Regions from separate parts of the Paenibacillus sp. FSL H7-0943 genome, predicted to be linked through region 2. Evidence: predicted binding sites of a transcription regulator. Region 2 holds the regulator's gene; each other region holds the start of a gene.
The links. The regulator Rex, encoded in region 2, represses fermentation and respiration genes when NADH is low (regulators of the CRP and FNR family bind a similar motif). The targets are predictions, from matches to a motif close to TTGTGAAATATTTCACAA.
Positions count from the first base shown of each region.

Region 1 (7,823 bases), 2.3 Mb from region 2:
TTTTATAACATCAATGAACCCTTCAGTTCCCACCGCTCCAGCTACATCCAGCTTCCCCATGCTATTGCTCGGTAAATGAATGTGAGGATTATGCACATAACCACGCACTTCTCCCAATGCATTGGATTCTGCAACGATTTGTCCGATCGGTCCATTCCCTTTAACCATAATACTCAGCTTCTCACTACCCTTGAGCATAGCGCCCATCATGGCTGCAGCGGTAACTGTACGTCCCATTGCGGCTGTAGCCGTTGGATACGTATCGTGTCTGCGTCTCAGTTCTTCAACCAATTCAGTTGTGCGGACAGCAAACGCTCTCACTTTACCATTAAGAGCCGTGCCGCGGATTAGTCGATCCTTCTTTTTTTCCATTGGGTGCATAGCCCTCCTATCTCTTCGCCTTTTAGGCTTCTTTATCTTTATTGGTTACGATCGTAAATAATTCTTAATCCTTCTAGCGTTAACATAGGATTTACTTCATCGATACAGTCCGTTTCACCCGCAATTAGCGAGGCGAGGCCTCCGGTCGAAATAACCTTCAGTTCGGGAGCGTTCATCTCGACTTTAATTCGTTTAACAATGCCCTCAACCTGACCCGCATAGCCAAAAATAATCCCGGCCTGCATCGCGTGCACCGTATTACGCCCGATGACCTTTTTAGGCTTCTCCAATTCAATTCGCGGCAGCTTAGATGCCCGCTGGTATAATGCCTCTGTTGAAATGCCTAGGCCAGGAACAATCGCCCCACCAAGATAATTAGCATCTGCATCAATGCAATCAAAAGTCGTAGCCGTACCAAAATCAACAACGACAAGTGGACATTTGTATTGTTCAATCGCAGCAACTGCATTAACAATCCGGTCTGCGCCAATTTCACGCGGATTCTCATAACGTAAGTTAAGCCCCGTCTTAATCCCTGGTCCAACAATCAATGGGTCTTTGCCTATATATTTAATACACATATCCTCAATAGTCTTAACTAGTGGCGGAACAACCGAAGATATAATTACACCTTCAACGTCTTTGACAGATATACCTGACATGTGAAAAAGATTGTGTATCATTACTCCATATTCATCCACGGTCGATTGACGCGCAGTACTTAGCCGAAAATGATGCAGCAATTCGCGTTTTCTATATACACCGAGAACAATATTGGTATTACCGATATCGACAGCAAGCATCATGACAAAGGCCCTTCCTTCTTGGCATTAAGGTCTAGACTGATATCCAGACTGGAGAAGGAGTACGTAAGGCGCCCGACAGAAATCACATCCACACCCGTTTCAGCAATCCCGCGTAAGGTTTCTAACGATACATTGCCAGAAGCCTCTGTCTTAACATGCGGAGCTTTCGATTTAATCCTAGCCACGGCTTGCTTCATCATATCGTTAGACATGTTATCGAGCATTATAATATCAGCACCTGCTGCCAGCGCCTCTTCGACTTGCTCTAAATTCTCGGTCTCCACTTCGATGCTCATGGTATGCGGGATGTTCTTCCGGGCACGACCTACAGCCTGCCGAATACCACCCGCGCCCTTGATATGATTATCCTTGATCATAACTGCATCATATAAGCCAAAACGGTGATTAAAGCCTCCACCAATACGAACAGCATATTTCTCTAGCATCCGGTGACCTGGTGTAGTCTTACGTGTGTCTACTAGACGAGTCGGTAATCCCTCCAGCACCTGCACGAAAGAAGCTGTACGTGATGCCACACCCGAAAGACGCTGCATCAAGTTAAGCGCAAGCCGCTCACCTGTTAGAATTGCATGTGTGCTGCCCTCAACCTCAATAATTACTGTCCCTTTAGTTACAGCTTGGCCTTCTTCGACAAGGGCTGTAAAACTAAGTGCCGGATCCACAATTTCAAAGACCAGCTCTGCAATTGGAATGCCACAAATTATACCGTCTTCCTTGGCATGAATAATCCCTTTGGACTCATGGCCCACTGGAATCGTCATCTGCGTGGTTACATCTCCGGAACCAACATCTTCCCGCAACCAGGCCTTGATGGATTGTACTAGCTCTTCATTGTAACCATTAAACATCATCGCTTAATTCCTCCACTATTCCCAGTTCGCGAATTTGAAGCAGGTGCTTACGCCACTGATCATCATCCCGCTGCGGATAATCCTCACGGTAATGCGCCCCACGGCTCTCTTCCCGTGCCAGAGCAGACTCTGTCACAAGCAAACAGCAGGTCAGCATATTAGCAAATTCATATTCCTCACGTTTGGACAATGCTAATCCAAATATTGGAAGCTGTCGTTTTAATTCATCTAGTCCTTTAAGTAACATCTCTTCGTTACGACGTAGTCCGGCATATCGAACCATTACCTTCTGTAGCTTCAAACGACGTTCCACAATAGCTTGAGTTGGCGAATCTACACGTCCCTCGTTACTGTTAACCGATAAAACATCACGGTCCAGCGGGGAAAGCTCATGAATCCGATCAATAATACGCTGTCCGAATACAATGGCCTCAGATAATGAATTACTAGCTAAACGGTTAGCGCCATGCAGGCCTGTGGAGGAAACCTCTCCGCAAGCAAACAGACGTGGGATGGTGCTCTCTCCATTCAGATCGGTCTTAATCCCCCCCATCATATAATGCGCAGCGGGAGCCACTGGAATCCAATCACTTGTAATATCCAGTCCATAGCCCATACATGTCTCATATATTGTGGGAAACCGATGCTTCACCATCTCTGGAGATTCATGTGTAATATCCAAATAAACGAACGTTGATTTAGTATGTTCCATTTCACTTACAATAGCTCGTGCTACAATATCCCGCGGAGCTAGCTCAAGCAGGTCATGATAACGTTCCATGAACCGTTCTCCATTAATATTGCGCAAGACTGCTCCTTCCCCACGCACAGCTTCGGAGATTAAAAATCTAGGAGCTCCCGGGTAACTAAGTGCTGTAGGATGAAATTGAATAAATTCCATATCTCGTATATGAGCCCCAGCGCGATAGGCGATCGCTACACCATCTCCTGTAGCTACTTCTGGGTTGGTAGTGTATCGATATAATTGTCCTGCTCCACCAGAGCACAAAATGGTCGCATCCCCTTGCAGGAACAACCTTCCACCACCGGGCCGTTGCAATAATGCGCCTACACATTCTCCACCTTCAGTGATGAGATCGATAACATAATGATCATCCCAGACCTCAATATTCTCATGTTCGGCTACCTGTTCCGCCAATGCACGAACAATCTCATAACCTGTAGCATCCCCATTAGCATGCAAAATACGGCGGTGGCTGTGTGCACCTTCCTGAGTCAAAGCCAGTACCCCATCTTCCTTATCAAACAGAGTTCCTAAGCGAATTAACTCATGAACGCCTTCCGGCCCTTCATTAACAAGTGCATCGACAGCTGTTGAGGAGCAAAGACCTGCTCCGGCCATTAAGGTATCCTGCCGGTGGTAAGCAGGGGAATCATCCTCAGCTATAACAGCTGCGATCCCCCCCTGTGCATAGCGAGTATTACTTTCCATTACTGATTTCTTTGTGATCATTATGACACGCCGATCTTCACTGGCTTTAATAGCTGTGAATAACCCGGCAATCCCTGAACCAATAACAATACAATCTGTCTTTACCGTAGGAATATCCCGAAGATCAAAATCAACCAAATATTGTGGAATCATGACCGCTTTTCACCTGTTTCAACGAAAGAGTAGCGCATGCTACCGGACTTGTAGCATGCGCTCTAGGGATGTTCTGGCTTTGTCGGCGACAGCAGGCGGTACATAGATTTGTGGCTTCATCGTCTCCAGGCATTTCACCAGTTTTTTTAGATTATTAACTTTCATATTAGGACAAACAAGAAATTTGGTAGCAAAATGGAATTCTTTATCTGGACTATCCTTACGAAGCTGATATCCGGTACCATCTTCCGTTCCAACGATAAATTGCTTACGATCCGATTTCCGGCAATACTCCAGAATTGATGTAGTGCTGCCTACATAGTCACCCATGGCGACTACTTCAGGACGACACTCTGGATGAACTACAAATTCCGCATCTGGATATTTTGCTCTCATTTCTACTACATCTTTGACGGTCAACATGTCGTGAGTGTTGCAATAGCCTTCCCAAATAATCAGCTTCTTGCCCGTCTGATCTTGTACATATTGACCAAGATTCTTATCTGGGACCCAAATAATCTCTTCGGCGTCAAGGGATTCGATTACTTTCACAGCATTAGCAGAGGTACAACAAATATCGGTTTCTGCTTTAATCTCGGCGGACGAGTTGATATAAGTGACTACTTTAGCATTTGGATGTTGAGCTTTTAGCTTACGCAAACCGTCTACATTGACCATATCTGCCATTGGACAGCCTGCACGTTCATCAGGAATAAGGACGGTTTTGTTCGGGGCTAGAATTTTTGCACTTTCCCCCATGAAATGAACACCGCAGAATACAATAACTTCTGCATCTGTCTCTGCAGCCTTCTGAGCGAGTAAAAAAGAGTCGCCCCGGAAATCGGCAACCTCCTGAATTTCATCACGTTGATAATAATGAGCTAAAATGATTGCGTTTCGTTCCTTTTTAAGCTGTTCAAGACGTATACGAAGTTCTCGATTCTGTTCCTGCTTGCGCTCAAGCGCCAGAGCTTCCACCGATTGTTCTCCCCCTTAAATCCTCGCGGCTTTTCGCCGACATGATGTTATCAAATGGCATGCGCCATCATGGTGAAAAAATGAACATGCTGATATAAATAGTAAGTAATATTAATCACTAATGTACACAACGTTCCAGCCTCTGTCAATGTAACTGGACAGGCTTTAAGGCATAGAATCCCTTAAAAATTAAAATAAAAAATCCGGAGAACAGTTACGTTCTCCGGATAAATTTACATCATATGAATGGTGGACCCAATTAGGTAAGGCTAGTGCCCCCACCTTTGTTGTCATCACCGGAACCGTCATTACCCTCAGAATCAGGGTTATTCGGGATATCCTTCGACAGGTCAGGAAGTGTGGACTGTTCATCCTCAGGCTTGCCTTGAATGCGAACTCGCACATCACCGATATTGTCGATGACAGGCTCGCCAACTTCATGGGCAACACCTTCGCCACCCTCTGGTTTACCATCCTCGGAAAGGAATCCTTGTTCAATCAGTTGTGTGATCTGATCAAGCTCAAGTGTTTCTTTCTCAAGTAATGTATTGGCAATCAAGTGCATTTCTTTGGAGTGTTTGATCAACAGATCTTTACAACGTTCGTAACTCGAAGTAATAAAGTTCTGCATTTCCTGATCAATCTCATAAGCAATGGAGTCACTGTAATTCTGTTCATGCCCAATATCACGACCCAAGAATACTTGACCTTGAGAAGATCCGAACTGCATAGGTCCAAGCTTATCGCTCATACCGTACTCCATAATCATGGCACGCACGATGCGCGTAGCCTGTTGGAAGTCACTGTATGCACCCGTACCGATCTCACCAATAAACAATTCTTCAGCAACACGTCCACCAAGTAATCCAGTAACCTTATCCAAAAGCTCCTGCTTGGTAACGATCATCCGATCTTCCTTCGGAAGCATAATAACATATCCGCCTGCACGTCCGCGTGGGATAATAGTAACTTTATGCACCATATCGGCGTGCTCAAGGAAGTAACCTGCAATAGTATGGCCTGCTTCATGATAAGCTACAATACGTTTCTCGCGGTCACTGATCACACGGCTGCGTTTCTCAGTACCTACGATAACACGGTCAATAGCTTCATCCACTTCAATCATGGAAATATCTTTACGGTTACGACGTGCAGCTAGCAAAGCTGCCTCATTCAGCAGATTCTCCAGATCAGCACCTGTGAATCCGGTTGTGCGTTTAGCAACAACATCCAGTCTTACATCTTTCGTAAGCGGTTTGTTACGAGCGTGAACCTTAAGTACAGCTTCACGACCTTTCACATCAGGACGGTCAACCGTAATTTGACGGTCAAAACGTCCTGGACGAAGCAATGCCGGATCAAGTATATCAGCGCGGTTAGTCGCCGCTACAATAATAATGCCTTCGTTACCACCGAATCCATCCATCTCAACCAGCAATTGGTTAAGCGTCTGTTCACGTTCGTCATGTCCGCCACCAAGACCGGCACCACGCTGACGACCCACAGCATCAATTTCATCAATGAAGATAATACATGGAGCATTCTTCTTAGCATTCTCGAACAAATCACGTACCCGAGAAGCACCGACACCCACGAACATTTCCACAAAGTCAGAACCGGAAATACTAAAGAAAGGTACACCAGCTTCACCTGCTACCGCACGGGCAAGCAATGTTTTACCTGTTCCCGGAGGACCTACAAGCAATACGCCCTTAGGAATACGTGCGCCGACAGCTGCAAATTTGCGTGGATCTTTCAGGAACTCAACGACTTCGACAAGCTCTTGCTTCTCTTCGTCCGCCCCTGCAACATCCTCAAAGCTGATTTTCTTCTTCTCTTCATTATATAACCGAGCCTTGCTCTTGCCGAAATTCATGACTTTACCGCCGCCACCTTGCGCCTGGTTAAACAGGAAGAAGAACAAGATGAACATAATTACCAGCGGGATAATTGAAGAAAGGAATGTCAGCCAAATGCTGGTACCTTCCATTTTCTTCTGAGTTAATTCAATCCCATTAACATCACTGGCTTGAATCAGTTCATTGATAGCGGCATCTGTAGGAGGAATATATGTGGAGAAGCTTTTCGATTTAGTATCGGCAGGCAGCTCTCTATACTCGCCTGTGACCAGAAAGGCATTACCCTCAAACTGAACCGTCAAATCCTTCACATTGTTGTTCTTGATCTCCTGCCGTAACTCGTCGTATCTAGGGAAATCGGCGGCTTCATTTCCATTGCTCACAAACTGGACAATACCCACCACGACTAAAAATAAAATCAAATAAAAACCAGAATTCCGGATGAACCGATTCATCCCCTACCTCCTCTCACAACACTCAAGTTATTGTACCATAGCCTCTTGGGACACCTCAAATAAAGGAAGTTGTGGGTATCCGATCCGTATGATCGAGGCAGTCCTTAGTTCAATTGGAATAAATCTCAGGTTTCAGTACTCCAACATATGGGAGGTTCCGATACCGCTCGGCATAATCCAATCCGTAGCCTACTACAAATTCGTCAGGTAACACGAAGCCGGTGTAGCTGGCTTCAAGATTAACAGTGCGGCCTGATGGTTTATCAAACAAGGTAACCACAGAGATAGTAGCAGCATTCCGGTTGCGGAGCAACTCAATTAAATAGCTGAGTGTAAGACCACTGTCAATAATATCTTCAACGATCAAGATATCGCGGCCTTCTACCGATACATCCAAATCCTTAATAATTTTGACTACTCCAGAGGACTTGGTGGATGCTCCATAGCTGGACACTGCCATGAAATCCATCTCAACAGGTACTGTAATGGCTTTAACCAAATCTGCCATAAATATAAACGCACCTTTTAGTACACAAATTACTAAAGGGGTACGACCTGCGTATTCTTCGCTCAGTGTTCGACCGAGTTCCTTAATTTTCTGCTGAAGTTCCTCTTCGGTGATCAATACTTCTTGAATATCGTTTTGCAACTTGCGAAACCTCCTAAGTTATACTATGAAAGACTTACTTCGACCATTACGTGACTTCGTGGTCATCCAGCTCTGCCAGAGACAATAGAAGTACGGAGGTCGTGTGCCGCCCTACTGCGGCATGCATCGAGCGTCTTACGCCCGGAATCCAGACGATATTGCCCAAACCATCACAAACGAGGGGAATCAATGACCGTTCGGAAGCAGGTATTTTATC
Region 1 covers NZ_CP150148.1:71,827-79,649, reverse strand. Annotated here, with positions in the region: gene hslO (Hsp33 family molecular chaperone HslO) at 1-372, opposite strand, end outside; gene NSQ55_RS00360 (type III pantothenate kinase) at 420-1,187, opposite strand; gene nadC (carboxylating nicotinate-nucleotide diphosphorylase) at 1,184-2,059, opposite strand; gene nadB (L-aspartate oxidase) at 2,049-3,665, opposite strand; gene nadA (quinolinate synthase NadA) at 3,705-4,643, opposite strand; gene ftsH (ATP-dependent zinc metalloprotease FtsH) at 4,903-6,957, opposite strand; gene hpt (hypoxanthine phosphoribosyltransferase) at 7,067-7,606, opposite strand; gene tilS (tRNA lysidine(34) synthetase TilS) at 7,653-7,823, opposite strand, start outside.
Region 1: a site for Rex is predicted at 4,714-4,731, ahead of nadA (quinolinate synthase NadA). Genes of this name have one in related genera too.

Region 2 (7,823 bases):
GGTCCATCTCCCGGGTATATGGTTCCTATGTCAAGCCCGGAACGCCGATTCCTCCTTTTATAACAGGTCTGACGGGGATTACCGAAGATGATGTTAAGGATGCGCCTGAGCTGGATGAGATGATGATGGAGCTTGTTCCGCTCTTGGATGATGTTGTGCTTGTAGGGCATAATGTCGCTTTCGACTTCCATTTTTTACAAAATGCTTTAGATCGTTGTGGTTATTTGCCATTTCAAGGGCGGATTTTGGATACGATTGATTTTCTGAAAATTTGCTTTCCTTCGCTCACATCTTATCAACTAGGCTCTGTCAGTGCTCATTTTGGAGTGACACATGATCGTCCGCATCAGGCAGATAGTGATGCACTTGCGACTGCTTTAGTGCTGTTGAAATGTCTTGAGGAGCTCTACGAGCTGCCGCTGCTTACGATCCAGAGACTCTGTGAGCTGTTTACCGAAGAGGATAGTGATCTGGGCTGGTACTTTGATGGTCTTCTGCGAGAGCGGGAAGCGGAGACGCTACAGCCCGAAGGTGATCTGACTTTCTATCGTCAATTAGCGCTTGCAGTAGGAGATTGGACGGAGTTAGCGCCACCTAGAGATGAGCATGCTGAGAATCCGCTAGCGAATTTATCTTTTACTGATTATATGGACGAAGTAACCAAACGACTTAAAGACACATTACCGCAGTATGAAAGCCGGGAAGCTCAGGATATTATGATCAATGAGGTGATGACGGCACTTGCCGAAGACAAACACCTACTGATCGAAGCGGGCACAGGAACCGGTAAATCGCTCGGTTATTTGTTGCCTGCCATATATCAAAGCGTTCGCACCAATGAAAAAGTCATGGTCAGCACTCATACCATTAATCTGCAGGACCAATTGCGCGAGCGGGATATCCCTTTGTTAACGCAGGTAGTTCCTTTTCCGTTTAAAGCTGCTATTTTTAAGGGAAGAGGGCATTATTTGTGTCTGCGTAAGTTTGAGCATAAAATTAATAAAAAGGACTTTATAAGCCCAAGGGAAGATGCGCTTACTGCAGCTCAGATGATTGTATGGCTCACTCAAAGTGAATCAGGGGATGATGAAGAGCTGAATTTAAGCGGCCGGGGCGGTGACTTCTGGGAGACGGTGGCAAGCGATACCGATTCCTGTCTGGGCCGTTCTTGTCCTTGGTTCCGCAAATGTTATTATCATAGGGCCAAGCATGAAGCTGGGATTGCTGACGTGGTTATTACGAACCACTCCAAGCTATTCGCAGATGTTAAGGCTGGGCACCAGCTGCTTCCGGCTTACGAGCATCTTGTCATTGATGAAGCACATCATTTAGAAGATGTGGCTGGTAAACATCTTGGCATGCATATGAAGCATTTCACTGTGGCACACACGTTATCGCGACTGTATAAAGATAGCCGAAACGGACAGCTTCCTGCTCTGCGTCAGATATTACAGTCGTCAGGCAGTGAAGAGGCTTCAGAATGGAGCGGAGTCATCGATCGGATCTACCCGGATCTGCTTACTGTCAAAGAAACCTGGGATGCACTCAGCGACAAGCTGTTCAGCCTATTGCCGGAACGCAGTGATGCAGGGGCAGGAGAAGCGGGACAACTGGTTATGCGGTTGCTTCCCGCCCGTAAGCCGAAGGATTGGGATGAATTGGTTGCGCTAGAGAACACTATGAATCTGACGTTAAGCGACATCATCCGTAAGGGTGATAAAATGCTTAACGAGATGCGTGACCAGGAAAGCCAATCCTCAGCAGACAGCCTTGTTACTGATATTAGCGGTTTATTTAAAGATTTGGCTTCCATACGTGAGCAAGTAAGATTCTTTATGGGGCTGAATGACGATAATGTAGTATATTGGCTGGAGGCAAATGGAAATTACCGCAGCAAATCACTACAGCTGTATGCCGTCCCTGTGGATGTTAGCAGCCAGCTTAAAGAGTTGTTCTTCGATAAGAAAAAAAGCATCGTGCTTACCTCGGCGACGCTATCTGTAGATAAATCTTTTCAATTTATGATTGATAATCTCGGACTTAACGAAGCTGTAGAAGAGGGACGTCTAATGACCTCACTCCTTCCATCTCCCTTTAAGTATCGCGAGCAGGCACTGCTAGTTATACCGCGTGATTTTCCTAGTGTGAAGGGGAGTGTGGGCGATGCTCGATTTGTCGATACACTCGTACAGTCATTATCGGAAGCTGCTAAAACAACACGTGGGCGGATGCTGGTTCTGTTTACTTCTTATAAAATGCTGCGTCAGGTATATGATCCGCTTAAAGAGGCTTTGGCCTCACAAGAGATTACGGTGCTTGGTCAAGGCGTGGAAGGTGGCAGCCGGAGCAAGCTGATCCGGCGCTTTCAGGACAGTGCAGCATCCGTATTGCTGGGGACGAGCAGCTTCTGGGAAGGTGTAGATATTCCAGGTGAAGCACTGACTTGCCTGGCCATCGTGAGACTTCCGTTTCAACCACCGAATCACCCGTTGGCGGAAGCGAAGTCGGAGTTATTGCAGGCCCAGAAGAAGAATCCGTTCATGAAATTATCTGTTCCTCAAGCGGTTATTCGTTTTAAGCAGGGATTCGGAAGACTGGTTCGCACGGCGCAGGATCGCGGAATAGTTATTGTTTATGATACAAGGGTTATTGAATCTCATTACGGGAAGTATTTCCTTTATTCATTGCCTGGTCCCAAAATGGAGCATATGCTTACTGATCAAATGGTCCCCCGCATAGCGGAATGGCTAGAGGATGGTGGCGCTTCTTAAAACGCTCGTCTTCAGTTTAGCTCCTCCTTATCCTTAAGGGCGGTGTGTTACAGTACCGTCCTTAATAAGGAGAGGTAGACGTTTGAATATGGATTTTCACAAGAACATTACTATTTTTAGGAGGAAAAATATGAAATCGGATAAAATATCAGAAGCCGTTGTTCGCAGACTGCCTGTGTACTTGCGTTTTTTGAATGATCTCCAGAATCGCGAAATATTAACAGTTTCCTCTCAGGAACTTGGACAAAAGCTTGATCTTAATCCCGCACAGATTCGTAAGGATTTAGCATATTTTGGTGACTTCGGCAGAAAAGGTATCGGCTATGATGTAACGTATCTTATTGAGAAAATCCGTCATATCCTGAAGCTGGATCAACAGCTTAATGTAGCTTTAGTTGGAGCAGGTAATCTCGGACATGCCTTGTCTAATTACAATGCATATCTCAAAGATACTATGAAAATCACGGCTATATTTGATTCGTACGCTCCTAAGGTTGGACGTAAGATCAACTCCCTTACTGTGCAACCGATGGATGAACTAGGCAGCACAATTCGTGAGCAAGGTATTCGCATTGCCATTATTACCGTACCTGATTCAGAAGCTCAAAATGTAGCAGATATCCTCATTTCTTCTGGGATTGAAGCGATTTTGAACTTTGCCCCTGTGATTCTGAAGACACCACCGAATATCCGGGTGCATGCAGCTGATTTTACAACTGATCTGCAAAGTCTTGCTTATTACTTGCGGGATGGAAAGGAAGAAAGTGAACATGAACAACAATAAAACGATAATTAAGGGCGGGTATTTTCTGACTCCGGGAACGGATGAGCCGGTTCTGAGTGGATATATGACTATTGAAGATGATTTAATCACTTACATAGGAAAAGAAGAGCCTCAGATGGAAGCTGGAGTGCAAGTGGTTGATGGCAGCCGTCTGCTGTTCATGCCTGGACTTGTAAACACACACGGTCATGCGGCGATGTCTTTGCTGCGTGGATATGGAGATGATTTAGCGCTACAAGTGTGGCTTCAGGAGAAGATGTGGCCAATGGAGGAAAAGTTCACCGGTGATGATGTATACTGGGGAACCTCCTTATCTGTATTGGAAATGCTGAAGGGTGGAACTACGACCTTCCTCGATATGTATGATCATATGGACCGAGTAGCCGAGGTAGCTGAGTTATCAGGTATCCGTTCCGTATTGATGCGTGGTGTGATCGGGTTATGTCCAGAGGATGTACAGAATCACAAGCTTGCGGAAGCGATTTCTTTTGCCCGTAACTGGCATGGAAAGGCTGACGGTAGAATTACTACTATGATCTCGCCACACGCCCCTTATACTTGCCCTCCTGACTTCCTGGTTAAGTTCGTGCAGGCAGCGCATGATCTGGATTTACCGATGCATACGCATATGTCCGAAACGAAACGTGAAGTGGAACAAAATGTGGCGGATTACGGGTTGCGTCCTGTAGCTCACTTAGAGAAGCTTGGAATGTTCACACGTCCCTCGATAGTTGCACATGGTGTTCATTTAAATGATGAAGAGATTGAGATCTTGGCTCGCCATAATGTGGGTGTATCTCATAATCCGGGCAGTAATTTGAAGCTGGCTAGCGGAGTGGCTCGGGTTACTGATCTTCTAAAAGCTGGTGTGAAGGTGTCTCTTGGCACGGATGGCGCGGCAAGCAACAATAACTTGGATATGTTTGAAGAGATGCGGCTTGCAGCTCTCATTCATAAGGGTGTCAGCGGTGATCCAACGGCTGTCCCTGCTCCAGAAGCTCTGCGTATGGCTACAGAATATGGCGCGCAGTCCATCTTTTTAAATAATGTAGGCAGACTTGCTGTAGGGATGAAAGCTGATTTCATTGCTATTGATATCGATCAGCCGCATTTGCTGCCACACACAGATCTGTTGTCTCATGCAGTTTACTCTGCTAGCGCTAAGGATGTTGAGCATGTGTGGGTGAATGGTAAACAGGTCATCAAGCATGGACAATGCTTAACCCTGGATGAGGAAGCTATCCGGCGTAAAGCGCAAGAAGTCTTCGAAGGTTTATTGAAGCGTTAAGTCTGGAGAATAACGAATAATTAATAGGCTGCGACTTTTTGCTTTTAGCAAAAGTTGCGGCCTTTTGTGCATTTTTAAGGCTGAGAAAGCTAGAAAATTATGAAATTTTGGATAAACACGCAGGTGTGTTATATAATCAAAAAAGATATATTACTAGAAAGGGAGCTGTACCTTGAAGAAAAGGAAAAAATGGATCCTCCTGGGGTCAGTTCTGATTCTGCTCCTGGGGTTTGGACTTATCCAGTTCTATGCCTATATTATGAAAGATCAATGGAACGAGCGTGATATCGCTAAGGATGTTGCCAAAACCAGAGCGGGTCTAACAGAGGTAACCAAAGCACAAAAATCGGTTTGGGATGAAAATGCAGTGTACTGGGTATTAACAGGGAAAAATGAAGCCGGGACTGCTCTTATGGTCTGGGTCCGCTTTACGGTAGATGGAAAATTTGCTGAAGGCGACGACGCAGTGTTTGCTGAGGAACTAAGTAAAGGAACCTCGGAAGCCCAAATACGCGGCATTATCAAAGCTGATCTTCCGGACATAACGATTGAACGCTTGCTGCCGGGAGTATATAACGGAGAGTATGCTTGGCAGCTTTTTTATAAACAAAGCGGTCGGTATTATTATCAATTTTATCGCTTTTCGGATGGGTCCCGAATGGGCGAAGGTTACAGTTTACCTAAAAGTTAAGCTGAACATAAGGAAATTAAGGGTGGCATAGTAAACAAGCGAACTTATTATAAGTTCGCTTGTTTACATTTATTTGATGTACAAAAGTGATATACTAAGTGATATACTGAATGGGTGGTTATCACCGAATATTCCCTTAAATTCACATACGAAAATAGGCCGATTGATTAAAAATCAAGGCCGATTTTGTCGAAAGTGAGGAATTTATTTGGTATTGATGGAAATATTTAAAAAATTAAATTTTAAATATATTCACATTTATTTTGAAATTAGTATATACACCTGTGATATACTACTACTTGTAATTAGAACAGCAATAAGAGACTTCAGTCTCTCTGATGAGCTCTCAAGTAGCTATAAATTATTATAATGAGCTTTATATTTTGTCATCTTTGAGAGGAGGACGTTTCTTGAAATTACGTCTTGTACCTGTGCTGATAACGTCTCTACTGTCGGCTACTCTATTGTTTGGTGGCTTCTTTTTGTATCGTCAGTTTGCAATGCAGGAACCACTTCAGAAGATTGTATCTCAATATGAGGGCGTCAATAATTCTCATATCAGTATTAACCGCAATGAGGTCACTTTGAAACTTGATCTCCAGCCAGGCACGAAATTACGTGAGCTGGTTCAGTACGTCTCCCAAGAAGGAAAATCGATGATTGATGGACGTACACTAAAACTTGATGTAGAACAGAACTCCAGTGAACTGCTGGATGAATACTGGGATAAAGCGATGTTCTCTGTAGCTGAAGCCATGGAGAGCCGTAAATATACACTTATACCCACAGAACTTGATGGACTCAAAGCGCAATATCCGCAATATAAAAATGTGATAGCCTCAACAGAAATTGACGACAATAATGTCTATGTAAGCTTGAGTAATGGAAAAGAAAGCAAATTTATTATTTTGCCGCGAAAACCTGCGACATTGGGGGTATGGAATAATGCCTAAATACCTTAAAGAAATTCTAATCGGATTTGTTCCTGTCTTGTTTATTTTTATGGCTTTTCTAGGCATTAATATATTCCCGATTGTAATTGCTGCTGGGATGCTCACGGCTTTACTTATCATTGCTCATTTAAGAGGCGGACTTGCGGTAAATGCAGGTGCCGGGAAGAAACGCAAGAAGGATGGACCTTCAAAGCTTACTTTTGAAGAAATTGGCGGGCAAGACAATGCAAAACAGGAGCTTCGTGAAGCGTTGGATTTTTTGATCCGGCATGAGGAAATCAGCAAATTCGGGATTCGGCCTTTGAAAGGGATTCTGCTTACAGGCCCTCCAGGAACAGGTAAGACCCTTATGGCTAGAGCAGCAGCACATTATACGAACTCTGTATTTGTGGCAGCATCAGGCAGTGAGTTTGTAGAAATGTACGTAGGTGTCGGTGCCGGCCGTATCCGCGATTTGTTTAAGGATGCCCGTACCCGCGCCCTTAAGGAAAACAAGCAAAGCGCTATTATTTTCATAGATGAAATTGACGTAATTGGCGGTAAGCGTGAGGGCGGACAGCAGCGAGAATATGATCAGACCTTGAATCAGCTGTTGACTGAGATGGACGGGATCTATAACAACGAAACACCACGCATTCTACTGGTAGCAGCCACTAACCGTAAAGAAATGCTTGATTCAGCATTGCTGCGTCCTGGCCGGTTTGACCGTCATATTCAAGTGGACATGCCTGATAAAAAAGGCCGCAGATCGATTCTCGAATTACATGCCAAAAATAAGCCGCTTCATGCCAATGTGAACCTCGATAAAATTTCCGAAGAAGCCTATGGTTTCTCCGGTGCTCAGCTCGAAAGTGTTATGAATGAGGCAGCAATTTATATGATGCGTGAGGAATTGACAGAGGTTGAGCAGCGGCATCTGTCGATGGCGATTGACAAGGTTATGATGGGGGAAAAAACGGACAGAGAAACAAACCACGAAGAGAAAAAGCGGGTGGCAATCCATGAATTGGGACATGCCATTATGGCTGAGCTGCTCCGTCCGGGAAGTGTCAGTCAGGTTACGCTGACTCCGCGGGGGCAAGCCCTTGGTTATGTACGTCACAATCCTCAACAAGAGCAGTATCTGTACACCAAAGATTATCTAGAAGATCAGATTATGATCGCACTTGGTGGAGCGGCTGCAGAAGAAATGTATTATGGCGGACGAAGCACAGGTTCGCGTGGCGATTTTGATCAGGCCCTGAATATTGTCGAAACCATGATGAAATCCGGATTGACTTCGTTGGGTATCGCCAAGCTGGAAATGGTTACCACTGAAGAACTTATGAAGGAAAAC
Region 2 covers NZ_CP150148.1:4,634,561-4,642,383, reverse strand. Annotated here, with positions in the region: gene dinG (ATP-dependent DNA helicase DinG) at 1-2,771, shown strand, start outside; gene NSQ55_RS20305 (redox-sensing transcriptional repressor Rex) at 2,902-3,555, shown strand; gene NSQ55_RS20300 (amidohydrolase) at 3,542-4,843, shown strand; gene NSQ55_RS20295 (DUF5590 domain-containing protein) at 5,016-5,534, shown strand; gene NSQ55_RS20290 (hypothetical protein) at 5,945-6,487, shown strand; gene NSQ55_RS20285 (AAA family ATPase) at 6,480-7,823, shown strand, end outside.

Region 3 (7,823 bases), 290 kb from region 2:
TGCTGTACTCAGCATTCCGCGGGATTGGTATGAAGCAGCTGAGATTGATGGGGCGGGTGTGTGGGCACGTATAAAGTACATCACATTGCCTTCGCTACGTAATTTGATCATTTTGATGTTTATATTACAGATTATCGGGACTTCACAAGGGTATCAGTCACAAATGGCGCTGCTTGATGGTGGACCGAATAATACTACGCTTACCTATGCGCTGCTGATCGTAAAATATGCTTTTACAAGACTCGATTATGGAACAGCGACTGCGCTTGGCATGCTAATGTTCATAGTCCTAGGTGGTTTGGGCATTTTACAGTTCAAGCTTAACAAGGAGGACAACTAAGATGAAGAGCGCAGATAGAGGCATACTCTCAGAACATGATTTGAAAAAAACAAGCAATAAGATCGTTTATGGCTTGATGTGCGTGGTTATTTTGATTATGGTGTTTAGCATGCTGTATCCGATTTGTATGACGTTATTTAACGGACTGAAATCGAATCAAGAGGTGAACTCATTCCCACCGCATTTTTTCCCGCAGGAATGGCACTTCAGCAACCTTAAAGAAGCGATGAACTACATTGATCTGCTGATGTTCCTTAAGAACACTATTTATATTTTTGTGGGGAATATGGTCGTGACACTAGTCGTATTGGGAATGTCTGCTTTCAGCATTTCTCGTATGAATGTTCCTTACAGAAAGGCAATTTATTTCTTTTTCCTGATGACATTGTTTATTCCGGCGACCAGCTACATGATTCCCAACTTTGTCAATCTAAAAGAGCTTGGATTACTGAATCAGTACGCTGCCTTTTGGCTGCCGGCTGGTGCGAATACATTCTATTTTCTACTCTTAAAGAACTTTTTTGATGGGATACATCCTGAAATTTTTGAAGCAGCGCGGATTGACGGCTCCTCTGAGCCGAGAAGCTTTTTCTCCATTGCAGTGCCATTGTCGGTTCCGATATTTGCTACGCTGGCGATCTTTATCTTTTCTACTGCATGGAATGACTGGTTCTGGCCATCTCTGGTTATGCACAGTGAAGAGAAATATACGCTCGCGACAGCAATCTATAAATACGTTATTAATGTAAAGGCACTTAATACGAATATTAAATTCGCTATCCTATTTATCGTATCGTTGCCGCCGATCCTTGTCTTCCTGATTTTCCAAAAGTTCATTATGCGTGGCGTCGCATTATCAGCAGTTAAGGGATAAGCGCAGATCGACCGATTTAGTCACGGATCGTAAACATGCACATGAAAGGAATATAAATGCACCTCGTTTGTAAACGATTTCTCTTTTATGATCGATATGTAAGATAACTATGAATTGAAAAGGGGAGTTTCAATGCGTAAGTACTCTAGCGTGCTACTAAGCCTCCTTGTGGCCGGATCATTGTTAACCGCATGCGGCGGTAACAACAATAACGGAAACACGACAGGAAACAAGGAAGGGGAAGCGACTACTGCGCCAACGAATGCTGCAACAGATAATGCTGGCAGTGCTACAGCAGCGCCAACTGATGATATCACACAAAGAAAAGTGACCATCAAAATTCACTATCCAACCCCTGACCTAACCGAAGTTAGAGCACAGGAAGATGACAAGATCAAACGTTTCCAAGAGGAGTATCCGAATGTTGAAATCGTCAAAGACGATTGGCAGTACAATGTAAGTGAAATCGGCATCAAAATGGCAGCGAATGAAGCTCCAACCTTCTTTAACACTTACGCTACAGAAGCAAAATTCCTAGTTGAAAAAGGCTGGGTAGCTGACATTACGGATCTGTGGAATAAATACGAATTTAAGGATCAAATTAACCCGGTTCTCCAAAACCAATTTATCATTGACGGAAAAGTATTCGGCGTAACTCAAAAGGGTTATGTAACAACCACAATGATCAACAAAAAAATGCTGGATGAAAAAGGCGTTGCTGTTCCATCTATGGATTGGACTTGGGATGATATGCTGAATACCGCGAAAGGCGTAGCTGATACCAAAAAAGGGATTTCCGGTATTGCTCCAATGGGTAAAGGGAATGAAGCAGGCTGGAACTGGACCAACTTCCTGTTCGAGGCTGGCGGTGAAATTCAGAAGATTGAAGGCGGTAAGGTTGTAGCTACTTTTAATTCTGAGGCTGGGATTAAAGCGCTGGATTTCTACAAGAAACTTAGATGGGAAGCAAATGCGATTCCTCAGGACTGGGCACTGGGCTGGGGTGATGCTGTAGGCGCATTCCAACAAAGTCGTACAGCAATGGTAATGGCTGGATCTGACGGTGTTATTGAGCAAGCGTTGAATCAAGGCGGTCTGAAACCAGAAGATGTACTTACGTATCCAATGCCTGCGATGGAAAAAGGCGGAAAACACACTGGGGTACTTGGTGGTGACTACCTTGTAATCAATCCAAATGCAACACCAGACGAGCAAGAAATGGCATTCCGTTATATTACATTTGATTACTTCTCCGATAAAGGTCTAGAAGCACTGGATGCGGTTCTGCAACAACGTACAACGGATGGCAAATACTTTATTCCGCCGCTCTTAGATTACTATTCTGCAGATTCTGACTTCGGCAAGAAAACAAAAGCTGTGTATGATAAATATACAAATGTATATCAATACAGCCCTGATATTTTAGGCTTGCTGGACGGTAAACCGGAAGCGCAATACAATACACAGGACTACTACGCAACCATGTCCAATGTAATTCAAGAGCTGTTCTCCAAAAAAGGAACAGATTCTAAGACACAGCTTGAAGCTGCTGCCAAAACAGTGCAAGAGAAATTCTTCGATACAATTAAAGTAGAATAGGCAAGGAAGGACAGAACCGGCTCCTTTAGGAGTCGGTTTTTTTATGTTTATATTATTGATATTTTTATAAATCAACCCAACGGATGGCTTCCGACTATTTTTTAGAGGGTCATGAGAAAAATAGAGTGTCAACAAAATTAGATTTGTATTTTTAAAATATTTTTGCGAGCGGAAAGGTAGAAAATGGGTATCGGTTCTTGTCTTTTTAAACATAAACTTTAGATTTAAGGAATAATACAGCATAAATAATGGTAAAAAACCTATAATATGATTGAATGAAAGCGCTTTGAAAACAAATCAAAAAAACTTTATACTTTGTGAAAGATTTCACTATACAAGGTGGAAATGATGTGATAAGATAAATGTGTAGAGAAAAACAACCTAAAAATTGACAGGAGGACGAGGGAGATGGCAGTTAAGAACGAAGTCGCCGCCCAAGTTAAACAAACTACCGCTGAAGAGTATATTCAGACTTTGGTGGATAAAGCGAAAAAAGCACATGAGGCATTCATGGCGCTGGATCAAGAGCAAGTTGACACAATCGTTCATGCAATGGCGTTGGCTGGACTCGACAAACATATGTACCTCGCTAAATTGGCTGTAGAAGAAACTGGCCGCGGGGTTTACGAAGACAAAATTACTAAAAACATCTTCTCGACAGAATATATCTGGCACGGAATTAAATACGATAAAACAGTAGGCGTTATTGAAGACAATGCTTATGAAAGCTTCCAAAAAATTGCTGAGCCCGTCGGAATTGTAATGGGTATCACACCGGTAACCAACCCTACATCCACCACGATGTTTAAAGCGTTGATTTCGATTAAGACACGGAACCCTATTATATTCGGTTTTCACCCATCTGCGCAAGAGTGTAGTGCAGCAGCTGCTAGAATTCTTCATGATGCGGCTGTAAAAGCTGGCGCACCTGAGAATTGTATCCAATGGATTGAAATGCCAACGATGGACAAAACAAACGCTTTGATGAACAACCCTGACGTTGCACTTATTCTTGCAACTGGCGGTTCTGCAATGGTAAAAGCAGCTTATAGCTGTGGTAAACCAGCTCTTGGCGTAGGTCCTGGTAACGTACCTGCATTCATCGAAAAGAGCGCGGATATCGATCAAGCCGTAACGGACATCATTCTTTCCAAAACATTTGATAATGGTATGATCTGTGCTTCCGAGCAAGCTGTTATTATCGAAGAACCAATCTTCGATCAAGTGAAAAAGAAAATGATCGCTAATGGCTGCTACTTTGTTAACAAAGAAGAAGCTGCCAAACTTACTAGCGGCGCTATGAACGTTGATAAATGTGCGGTTAATCCAGCAATCGTTGGACAATCCGCAGTGAAAATTGCTGAAATGTGCGGCATTCAAGTTCCTGCCGGCACTAAGATTCTGGTAGCAGAACTTGAAGGTGTAGGCACTAAATATCCATTGTCCGCTGAAAAATTGAGTCCTGTGCTTGCTTGCTACAAAGTTAAAAACGCAGATCAAGGTATTGAACGCGCAGCACAAGTTGTTGAATTTGGTGGTATGGGCCATAGTTCGGCTATCCACTCCAACAACGAAGAAGTAATCATGAAGTTCTCTAACCGTCTGCAAACAGGACGTATTCTCGTTAACTCGCCTTCCACTCATGGTGCGATCGGCGATATCTATAACACTAACATCCCTTCGTTGACGCTGGGCTGCGGATCTTATGGTCGTAACTCCGTGTCGCAAAACGTTACAGCAATCAATTTGATCAACGTGAAAAGGGTGAATCGTCGTACCGTGAATATGCAATGGTTTAAAGTACCTGACAAGATCTATTTCGAAAAAGGCGCTACTCAGTACCTGACCAAAATGCCTGATATCACACGTGTCGCAATTATCACTGACCCAATGATGGTTAAGCTTGGATATGTTGAGAGAGTTGAACATTACCTGCGTCAACGCCAAACTCCTGTAGCGATCGAAGTGTTCTCGGAAGTTGAACCAGATCCATCGACAACTACAGTTGAAAAAGGTACAGCAATGATGAACAGATTCCAACCGGACTGCATCATCGCACTTGGTGGTGGTTCCCCAATGGATGCTGCAAAAGGAATGTGGTTATTCTATGAACATCCAGACGCAGACTTTAATGGTCTGAAACAAAAATTCATGGATATCCGTAAACGGGTTTACAAATTCCCTAAACTTGGAAACAAAGCTAAGTTTGTAGCGATTCCAACTACTTCGGGTACAGGTTCGGAAGTAACATCTTTCGCAGTTATTACCGATAAAACAACTGAACAACACACTAAATATCCTTTGGCTGACTACGAGCTAACTCCAGACGTAGCTATCATTGATCCAGAGTTCGTATACAGCTTGCCAAAAACTGCTGTAGCTGATACAGGTATGGACGTATTGACACATGCCATCGAAGCTTATGTATCTGTTATGGCGAGTGACTACACGGATGGTCTGGCAATTAAAGCAATCCAATTGGTATTCCAATACCTTGAAAAATCGGCTCTTGAAGGCGACAGAGTTGCCCGTGAAAAAATGCATAACGCATCAACACTTGCTGGTATGGCCTTTGCTAATGCTTTCCTGGGTATTAACCACAGCTTGGCGCATAAATGGGGCGGTCAATATCACACTGCTCACGGTCGTACTAATGCGATCCTTATGCCACACGTTATTCGTTACAATGCTAAGAAACCTACGAAGTTCGCTTCGTTCCCTAAATATTCACACTTCGTAGCTGACGAGCGTTATGCAGAAATCGCCCGTATTCTGGGATTGCCAGCTCGCACAACTGAAGAAGGTGTAACTAGCCTGATCAATGCTATTCGCGACATGAACAAAAAACTGGGTATCGAAGAATCCTTCCAACAATTGGGCTTTGATCCTAAGGATTTTGAATCCCATGTAGATTACTTGGCTGACCGTGCATTTGAAGATCAATGTACAACTGCCAATCCTAAGCTGCCGCTGGTATCTGAACTCGCAGATGTATATCGTAATGCTTTCTACGGAAGATTTGATAATTAATATTTGGTTAAGTAGATAATAGGATGGTTGTGGATTAGATATAAGTGACAAATATCACCGGAAAGGTGATATTTGTCACAGTCTATTTATAGAAAATAAACTAAAATGTTTATATAAACAACGGTCCCATATATGGAACAATGATTGTGAATTTTCGAACAACCATATTTTTCTTGGGATCACGAGACACGGGATCAACCTTCAAGCCCGCGATCTCTACAAATATAATATAAATATAGATGGAGGGATTTAGCATGTCGGTGATTGAAAAAGATGTACAAGAAGTGAAATCCGGTTGGAGAAGTTTTGCAAAAGGTAAATGGTCCAGAAAAGTTGACGTTAACAACTTTATCGCAAGCAACATTAAGCCTTATGAAGGAAACGAAGAATTCCTCGTAGGACCTACTAGTAACACAACTGAACTGTGGAAGATTATTTCCCAATTGAGCAAGGAAGAAAGAGAAAGAGGCGGCGTATGGGATGTTTCCCTAGATACTGTCTCCACAATCACTTCACATGCACCAGGCTACATTGACAAGGACAAGGAACAAATTGTAGGCGTACAGACTGATGCTCCTTTCAAACGTTCCATCCAGCCATTCGGCGGGATCAAGATGATGGTTGATGCTACGAAGGCTTATGGCTTCGAGCTTCCACAAAACATCGTTGACATGTTTACGAACATTCGCAAAACGCATAACCAAGGCGTATTTGATGCATATACACCAGACATGAGAGCTGTGCGTAAATCCGGCGTAATTACAGGTCTTCCTGATGCTTACGGCCGCGGACGCATCATCGGCGACTACCGCCGCATTGCTCTGTACGGTATTGATTTCCTCATTAAAGACAAAAAACAACAACAAACTGAGCTTGAAGTAGATTCCATGACTGAAGATATCATTCGTTTGCGTGAAGAGCTGTCCGAGCAAATTCGTGCACTTGGCGAATTGAAAGAAATGGCAGCTGCTCATGGTATGGATATTTCCAGACCGGCGACCAACTTCAAAGAAGCTACTCAATGGGTATACTTCGGATATCTGGCAGCAGTTAAAGAGCAAAATGGTGCGGCGATGTCCCTGGGCCGTGTGTCCTCTTTCCTGGACATCTATGCAGAACGCGATATTGCTGAAGGTACTTTGACTGAAGAACAAGTACAAGAAATCGTCGATCATTTCGTAATGAAACTGCGTATCGTGAAATTCTTGCGTACACCTGACTATAATGATCTGTTCTCCGGCGACCCAACATGGGTAACTGAATCCATCGGTGGTATGGCTGAAGACGGAACAACTCGTGTTACTAAGAACAGCTTCCGTTTCTTGAACACCCTGTACAACTTGGGTCCAGCTCCGGAACCAAACTTAACTGTACTGTGGTCCGAAAAATTGCCTGAAGCCTTCAAAAAATATTGTGCTAAGGTTTCCATCGAAACTAGTGCAATTCAGTATGAAAATGACGATGTAATGCGTCCATACTGGGGTGAAGATTATGCGATTGCTTGCTGCGTATCTCCAATGCGTATCGGTAAACAAATGCAGTTCTTCGGTGCTCGTGCCAACCTGGCAAAAGCATTACTGTATGCTATCAATGGTGGTGTAGATGAAAAATCCGGAGCACAAGTTGGACCGGAATTCCCAGCGATCACTTCTGAATATCTGGATTATGACGAAGTAATGAAACGTTTCAAACCGATGATGGAGTGGTTGGCTAAGACTTATGTTAACACTTTGAACATCATTCACTATATGCATGACAAATATTCTTACGAACGTATCGAAATGGCGCTGCATGACCGTGACATTCTGCGTACGATGGCTTGTGGTATTGCTGGGCTGTCCGTTGCAGCTGACTCACTAAGCGCAATTAAATACGCCAAAGTAAAACCTATTCGTAACGAACAAGGTATTGCGATCGATTTCGAAACCGAAGGCGAATTCCCTTGCTACGGTAACAATGACGATGCTGTTGACAGCATCG
Region 3 covers NZ_CP150148.1:4,922,597-4,930,419, reverse strand. Annotated here, with positions in the region: gene NSQ55_RS21675 (sugar ABC transporter permease) at 1-340, shown strand, start outside; gene NSQ55_RS21670 (carbohydrate ABC transporter permease) at 342-1,214, shown strand; gene NSQ55_RS21665 (extracellular solute-binding protein) at 1,347-2,813, shown strand; gene adhE (bifunctional acetaldehyde-CoA/alcohol dehydrogenase) at 3,222-5,843, shown strand; gene pflB (formate C-acetyltransferase) at 6,098-7,823, shown strand, end outside.
Region 3: a site for Rex is predicted at 3,129-3,146, ahead of adhE (bifunctional acetaldehyde-CoA/alcohol dehydrogenase). Genes of this name have one in related genera too.

Region 4 (7,823 bases), 1.9 Mb from region 2:
GCTTCATAAACTAATGAAGGATTCTGCGAATGATGGACGGTTTGTTACTCCCAAATCCAAGGGCTACTACAAGCATTTTATTAAGTATTTGGAGGAATGACATATGAATCTGTTTCGGATGGGATCGAAGCCACTGGGGATTGAGCGGATCAGCACATTTTTGGAGGATAATTATGTGAGTATCGGCTACCCCGGAATAGGGGATCTGGAGAATCTAAGCACAGAGGAACTTCATGATCGATTGATTGGCACATACCAATATAGTGAGTTGGAGCTTATGCAACATCTGCAAGCCCTTCAGCTATTTGTACATACGATGCAAGATGGAGATTATGTGCTGGTGGCCGATGGAGATTGGGTACATCTCGGGGACCTCGGAGATTATTTTTACAACGAGTTTACTGATAATGTTGACGAGGGTACATGCCATCGACGTGGTGTGACGTGGTTGAAAAGTCTGCCGATTTCTGAACTAAACGCAGGCGTGCGGGAGTTATTTAACCAAAGTGCACCGGTTGTACAATATAAGGGTCCAAAACCAAGCGCTCGCTTGGATCTGTGGATTACAGGTGTTTCTGCTAATGAACAAGAAGTGAATAGTCCGCTGGAATTGGATGAGGAGACGCTCTCTAAGGCGCTTAATATTTTGAAAGATGCTTTGATTTGTGATGACTCCGAACGACGGGAACGAGCAGCGATTGCCATTTTACAATATGCGAAGTAGAGCCCCTCTTGTATATCGGGCACACGGTTCATTATCTTCATGATGAGTTCCAATTAAAAAACGTTCCACCCGCTACTTGCCTCGGATGGAACGTTTTGCTGTATCTATAATCAGATGAATTCAACGAATTCGTTGACTGGCTTACGGTAGCCGCGGGGTCTGATTTTATGTTTTTTGTCTTTGCCGATCGTGATCAGCATAACAGGTACCATATGATCCGGCAGATTCAAGGTGGATTGGATAGCATCAGCATCGAAGCCGATCATCGGGCAGGTATCCCAACCTTTATCTTTGGCGATCAGCATAAAGTGCATGGCAGAGAGAGAGGCATTACGTATTGCTTCATCTCTTTGAAAAGCATCCTTATCAATGTAAGCATTGTTAATCATCTCTATTTGTTCATCATATTCCTCTTGTGACATCGCTCCTAAAGCTTTAAGCCCGCCATAGATTTCTGGAGCCTGCTGATAAGCATGCTTATCTCCCAGCACTACAATAACTGCTGAAGCAGTATGGATTTTATATTGGCCGTAAGCTGCTTCGCGAATTTCTTCTTTTAAGCTCTCGTTAGATATCACTTTGTAATTTGTATGCTGTAGATTATAGGCCGAGGGTGCCAATCTGGCATAAGAGAACATTTCCTCTAATTCATTCTGAGGGATGATAACCCCTTCCACAAAATTCATAGCGGATCTGCGTGACTGAATCAAGTCTGTAAAAGCGCTCATAAGTATTCCTCCGTTGTGTATGTATTCGGTTGTAAAATATCAACACCTGATATTTGTAAATGAACTAACTAAATGTTACTAACTCAAAATAACACAGCTTAAAAAATTCGTCAATGATAAAATTTATTGAAGTTAATCTTGAACACCCTGTTGTCAAAAAATAGGACATAAATTAGGATATTAGGATATGTAGAAACACAGTGGATGAAAGGGTGGATAAATTGATTAATAGTAGAGAACAATTGATGATAGATTTGCAAAGAATCGAAGAGAATGACTACGAGCTTAGAAGTGGAGAGGACATAAAGGATTATGTGAAGTTGATGCTTGAGCATATAGGAGATCCCGAGCCTGTACTGCGTGATGAATTGATTTATTCCACATTCTACAAATGGATTAATGAGAAACATTGGTTTAATGATGCGGAGCTTCGTGAACTGCTGTGGATACTTCTTGACGAGCAGCATCTTTTTTATCACATTGGGAATAAAGAAGATCTGACGGTGTATACAAGAACATTTTCTGTATTAGTTGTTGCTCTTATTCTCCAGAGGCATAGGGAAATGGCTATATTGGATAGCTCTGAATTTATAAAGGTGAAGCAGGATTTGATTCGTTATTATGAGGAAGAACGGGACTTAAGAGGTTATATGGAAAAAGAAGGCTGGGCACACGCAGCAGCCCATGGCGCAGACGCCTTGGATGAGCTGGTTTTATGCTCGGAGAGTGATGCCGCGGTGCGGGAAGAGGTTCTGGCAGTTATTCAAAAGATGCTTTATAACGATCAATACATATTCAGGGACGAAGAAGATGAAAGGATTGGTACTATTATAGTTACAATCATCGATCATCATTTACTTTTACAGCAGTCTATAACCGATTGGATTCTCAACTTGGCGCAATGTGGCAGTTGGCCTAGAAGCCACAGCCAGTACGTTAATCGAATAAATACAAAGAACTTCCTGCGTTCTCTTTATTTCAGGTTACTTCTAACAGAGAAGAATATGGACATTGTGGATGTTTTATTGAAAACCGAGAAGAATCTGAATGAATTTGTACATTAATTCACTCAAACGGTTTTAATTAACACTAGTAATTTAAATAATTTATTATAATGTAATAAAAATCACAAATTTTTATGGAAATTCAAAAACTTTGTGACATTTATAACTTGATAAGTGCTATAATAGAAATATGGCGTTAAAAGTTCTTATGTTTTTTATTACTATTAAGCAGCAAAGCTTATTGCAGAGGAGATTTGGATATGTCAGAATCAATCACTCAAACACAACCTGAACAAGAATCACCAAAAGTAGCTGTTAGCAAGGAACAAATGGATGTTCTTGAGCAGCTCTTGAAACCAGAAGTTCAGGAATCATTAACAGTCTTGGTGGAACAGTTGCCAAAATTAACTGAGCTTGTTGGCGTGCTTACAAAGTCCTATGACTTTGTGCAAACTGTCGCAGCGGATGATGTCTTGAAAAGTGATACGGTAAGTGCAATTAAAGAACTTGCTGAACCTGTAGTGCATTCCGCGAAGAATATGGCAGCTACAGTGATCGAAGCAAAAGATCGTGCGAATGAAAGTAACGAAGTTATTGGTCTTTTTGGTCTTATGAAGTTGTTGAAAGATCCACAAGCGCAAAAGCTTTTCCGTTTCGTAAATGCATACCTTCAAGTTGCTGGAGAACGCAGTAAGCAGAAATAATCATTTTCATATCTTATACGTAAGGGACGGAGGAAACATCATGTCTAAACATATTGTCATTCTAGGAGCAGGTTATGGTGGTCTACTAAGCGCCTTAACCGTACGCAAATATCTCAAAAAAGATGAAGCTAAAATTACTGTAGTTAATCAGTATCCTACACACCAAATCATTACAGAATTGCATCGTCTTGCAGCAGGTAGTGTTGCAGAGGGTGCTGTAGCTATGCCTCTAACTAAGCTTTTCGCAGGGAAAGATATTGACCTGAAAATCGCGAAGGTTAATTCATTTTCTGTGGAGAACAAACAAATTGTTCTTTCTGATGGTGTGACACTTACTTATGATGCGCTTGTTGTAGGTCTTGGCAGCACTACAGCTTATTTTGGCATTCCAGGGCTTGAACAATACAGTATGGTATTGAAATCAGCTGCAGATGCTAACAAAATTCATCAACATATTGAAGATCGTATTCGTGAATATGCGAAATCGAAAAATGAAGCAGATGCAAACATCCTGATCGGTGGCGGCGGCTTAACAGGTGTTGAGCTTGTTGGTGAAATCGCGGATGTATTGCCTACACTTACTAAAAAATATGGCGTTGATCCTAAAGAAATTAAGCTTATGCTCGTTGAAGCAGGTCCTAAAATCCTTCCAGTATTGCCAGATGCATTAATCGAACGTGCTGTAGCAAGCTTGGAGAAACGTGGTGTTCAATTCCTGACAGGTCTTCCTGTTACGAATGTAGAAGGCAATGCGATTGACTTGAAAGACGGTCAAAAAATTATTGCTAACACATTTGTATGGACTGGTGGCGTGCAAGGAAATCCACTCATCGGCGAATCCGGTCTTGAAGTTAACCGCGGTCGTGCAACGGTGAATGAATTCTTGCAATCCACTTCCCACAAAGATGTATTCGTTGCTGGTGACAGCGCGGTGGTCTTTGCAGAAGATGGACGTCCTTACCCTCCAACTGCGCAAATTGCTTGGCAAATGGGTGAATTGATCGGATACAATCTGTATGCCTTCTTGAAAAATAAATCGTTTGAAAGCTTTAGCCCAATCAACTCTGGTACACTTGCTAGCTTAGGCCGTAAAGACGGTGTTGCCATCGTTGGTGCAAGTTCTACTCCGTTAAAAGGCTTGCCTGCAACTCTAATGAAGGAAGCAAGTAATATCCGTTACTTGTCCCACATTAAAGGATTGTTCAGCCTAGCTTACTAATATAGCTTAACCCTAAACCCTGCTCAAATCTGAGCGGGGTTTTTGTTATTGTTTTTTTAGTGAAATGTTTGCATTATTGATGTTTCACAGTAGGCTGTATTCATTGTATTTGATATAATAGATTGGGTTATATTAACAGAGGTAGTTAGAGGAGGATTTCATTTATGATATTTCAACAAAACGATGTCATTCTGTTTCAAGGGGACAGCATAACAGACTGGGGGCGTAATCATGAAGACGCTTCATCACTTGGAGTAGGTTATGCAATGATGGTCGCCGCTCGACTGGGGCATTTATATCCAGAGAAGAATCTTACTTTTTTTAACCGTGGTATTGGTGGCAACCGTATTGTTGATTTACAGGGACGTTGGGATCAGGATTGTCTGGATTTGAAGCCGACTTGGGTGTCCATTTATATTGGAATTAATGACACTTGGCGGCGTTTTGATTCTGGTGAAGAAACCACTCCCGAGCAGTTTGAAGCCTCATATCGGGACCTGATCGAACGCACTCGGAAATCTTTGAATGCTAAATTAGTGCTTATAGAGCCTTTTGTTTTGCCTGTACCGGAAGATCGTAGAACTTGGCGTCAGGATCTTGATCCTAAAATTCATATTGTCCGCGAGCTGGCACGTGAATATGGGGCGCCGCTGGTTCCGCTAGATGGACTTTTTGCAGCGGCTTCCGTAAAAGCAGAACCGGCTTACTGGGCATATGATGGAGTACATCCTACTCCTGCAGGTCATGCACTTATTGCGGATGCTTGGCTCAAAACGATGGGAGCAATCTAATCAATCGCCCTTTTAAGACTAGAACCACGCTTTAATAAGCAGGTTGTAGTCTTTTTTTAATCGCGTGTTCATAAAGTCGTTTTTATATATTTATAGACACTGTTATAATTGGAATATGCTTATGTATTGGAGGCGATTCGCATTAGGCGGTTAATATGGATAGCACCTTTGTTATTGGTCGTAGTGTTAAGCGGATGTAAAAGTCATTTGGGCTTCATCAATGCCAGATGGATCGAAGGCGTGTCGTTGACACCCGTGGCAACGAGTGATCAGAAACAAGCGGATCGTCCTTTGCACTCAGAGAGCTTAACGCTAAAGGATTCTGTTTTGATCAAGACGCTTGCGGAGGCTATGAACAAGAGTAAGAAATTTTCTGATGATCTGGATTGGGGTCCGGAATTTGAAATGAAGCTTGTTTATGGGGACGGCTATTCGGAAGATTATTACATAGCGCTTGGAGATCAACTTGGACATGAAGGGATGTTTACTACAGCAGAGAACAGCAGTCAGGGCTACACAATTCCTGTAAAAAACTCTGACCAGTTAAGAAAGCTCATTTATGGAACAATCGATATGGAGAACATTGAACAGGCAGACCCTGTGGAGACTTCTGTCGAGGTAACAGGTCCAGTAACCCTATCACATAATGAACTGTCTCCGGTCACAGGGAGAGCGGGATTTTTAAATCTGCAACTGCTAGAGGGGACATATAGCGAAGATTGGACTACACCGAGTCCGTTAGCGGGAAGAAACTGGAGTGGCCGATTTAGGCTAGTAGTGACTGATGAGCATGGAAAAACACTGAGTAGCTATCCGTTAAATGATCAATTTGCCCAGACCTTTAATGATTTTTTTCAGCTTCAGTTTGAGGATTATAATGGAGATGGTGATCCCGATTTTACGATCGGACAATATGGAACGAGTAACGGTTATTTCTACAAGCTTTTTACACTCAGAAGAAATAACGTGATAGAAGAACTGCCTATTAAACCTGAAAACCAGCTGTTTATCAGCAGTCCTGAGCGGTATTCCATAAAACTGGATAAAGTTGATGAGCATAGCTTCAAGAGAAGTTACTACGATAACGCAGCAGGCAAACAAGTGGAAGATACTTTTCAGTGGGTAGGGAGTGCATTTCAGAGGCTGGACAAATGATTAATTCATGAAGTGAGAGGAATGTGTGTTGGATGACAAGTGATACGGTACAAGATTTAGAAGGGTTAAAAGCTATTGGAAAAGTGGTGGGCCACACCATCGTCGAGATGAAAAAGAAAGTAACCCCTGGGATAACGACTGCGGAGTTAGATCTTATTGGAGCTGAGATTCTGGAAAGCTTCGGAGCATCCTCAGCCCCGAAGATAACTTATAATTTCCCGGGCAGCACCTGCATCAGTGTGAACGAAGAGGTTGCTCATGGTATTCCGGGTCCGAGAGTGATTAATGCTGGCGATTTGATCAACATTGATGTCTCTGCTGAGCTGAATGGGTATTATGGGGATGCTGGCGTTTCTTTTCAACTGCCGCCCTATAACGATGATATTCTGCGTTTATGCCGGAGTACAGAGGAAACCATGATGAGTGTGATCAATCATCTGCGGGCAGGAATGAAGGTTAACGAGATCGGCAGAATGATGGAACTTGAAGCTCGCAAACGCGGTTATAGAGTGGTGCGTAATCTGTGCAGCCATGGAATTGGCAAATCACTGCATGAGAAACCTTTTGAAATTCTACCCTTCTATAATCCAAGAGTGACCACGGTGCTAAAGGAAGGACAAGTAATTACGATAGAGCCCTTCCTCTCGACTGGAGCGGACTATGTGGAGCAGCAATCGGATGGCTGGACGCTAAGTGTTGTAGATAACGGTCGGGTAGCACAGTTTGAACATACGATTATCGTGACTAAAGGTGAGCCTGTTATTCTGACTAGTGTGTAAGCTCGAATAGCGACTTAAAGGGGTGGAGGATGGAGGGGGATATGAGCAAAAGCCCTTACCCGGACCCTCCGTTCCTTCCATGTCGTTAACGAAGTTGTTATTAGCCGTGATAAGTGGCAATGCGGTAAATACTTTAAAGAGACCTGTCTATTTGACAAGTCTCTTTTTTTCTAGGATGAGGCGTTACGCTTATATCCTATATTTGGCATAAGTTATCGATGTTTTTTTCAATGGAATGATAAAACAGGTCTTCCGCATGAAGGACATAGGCCATGTATTCTTCCATCTGGTCAGTAAGTGTAAATTCATTCATGATATACTGCCTGGTCATAACATTCCTTAAAAGTTCCCATTGTTCGATGCTTTGCCGAGCATAATGAATGACATCGCTGAGAGCATTAGGATTCGCTAAGGAATTCAGCAGCAACAGCAATACTTTTTTTCTATCTGAATGACGGGTGAGCGTCGTCCGGGTTAAAGAGTAAAGGTCATGGGGGCGGTTTGAAATCTTTGTATTGAGGATGAAGCGTCCACTTGCAAACAGATTGTTCAGTTCCTGGATAGCTGATCGTCCGATATATTCAAGGCGTCCTTCGGTACAAGAGGGCGGCTTATAATAATTCGATAGCGCGGTTCTTAAAATGAGCGAGGCTCGGGCTGGCAATTCAGCAAGCTCATCTTGATTAGGATGCACTGTGAAACAGGAAAACTGCCGATTG
Region 4 covers NZ_CP150148.1:2,686,743-2,694,565, forward strand. Annotated here, with positions in the region: gene NSQ55_RS11480 (EFR1 family ferrodoxin) at 1-100, shown strand, start outside; gene NSQ55_RS11485 (hypothetical protein) at 104-724, shown strand; gene NSQ55_RS11490 (nitroreductase family protein) at 835-1,452, opposite strand; gene NSQ55_RS11495 (DUF2785 domain-containing protein) at 1,674-2,516, shown strand; gene NSQ55_RS11500 (DUF1641 domain-containing protein) at 2,717-3,160, shown strand; gene NSQ55_RS11505 (NAD(P)/FAD-dependent oxidoreductase) at 3,201-4,379, shown strand; gene NSQ55_RS11510 (SGNH/GDSL hydrolase family protein) at 4,544-5,170, shown strand; gene NSQ55_RS11515 (hypothetical protein) at 5,378-6,325, shown strand; gene map (type I methionyl aminopeptidase) at 6,358-7,104, shown strand; gene NSQ55_RS11525 (hypothetical protein) at 7,301-7,823, opposite strand, start outside.
Region 4: a site for Rex is predicted at 2,567-2,584, ahead of NSQ55_RS11500 (DUF1641 domain-containing protein). Genes of this name have one in related genera too.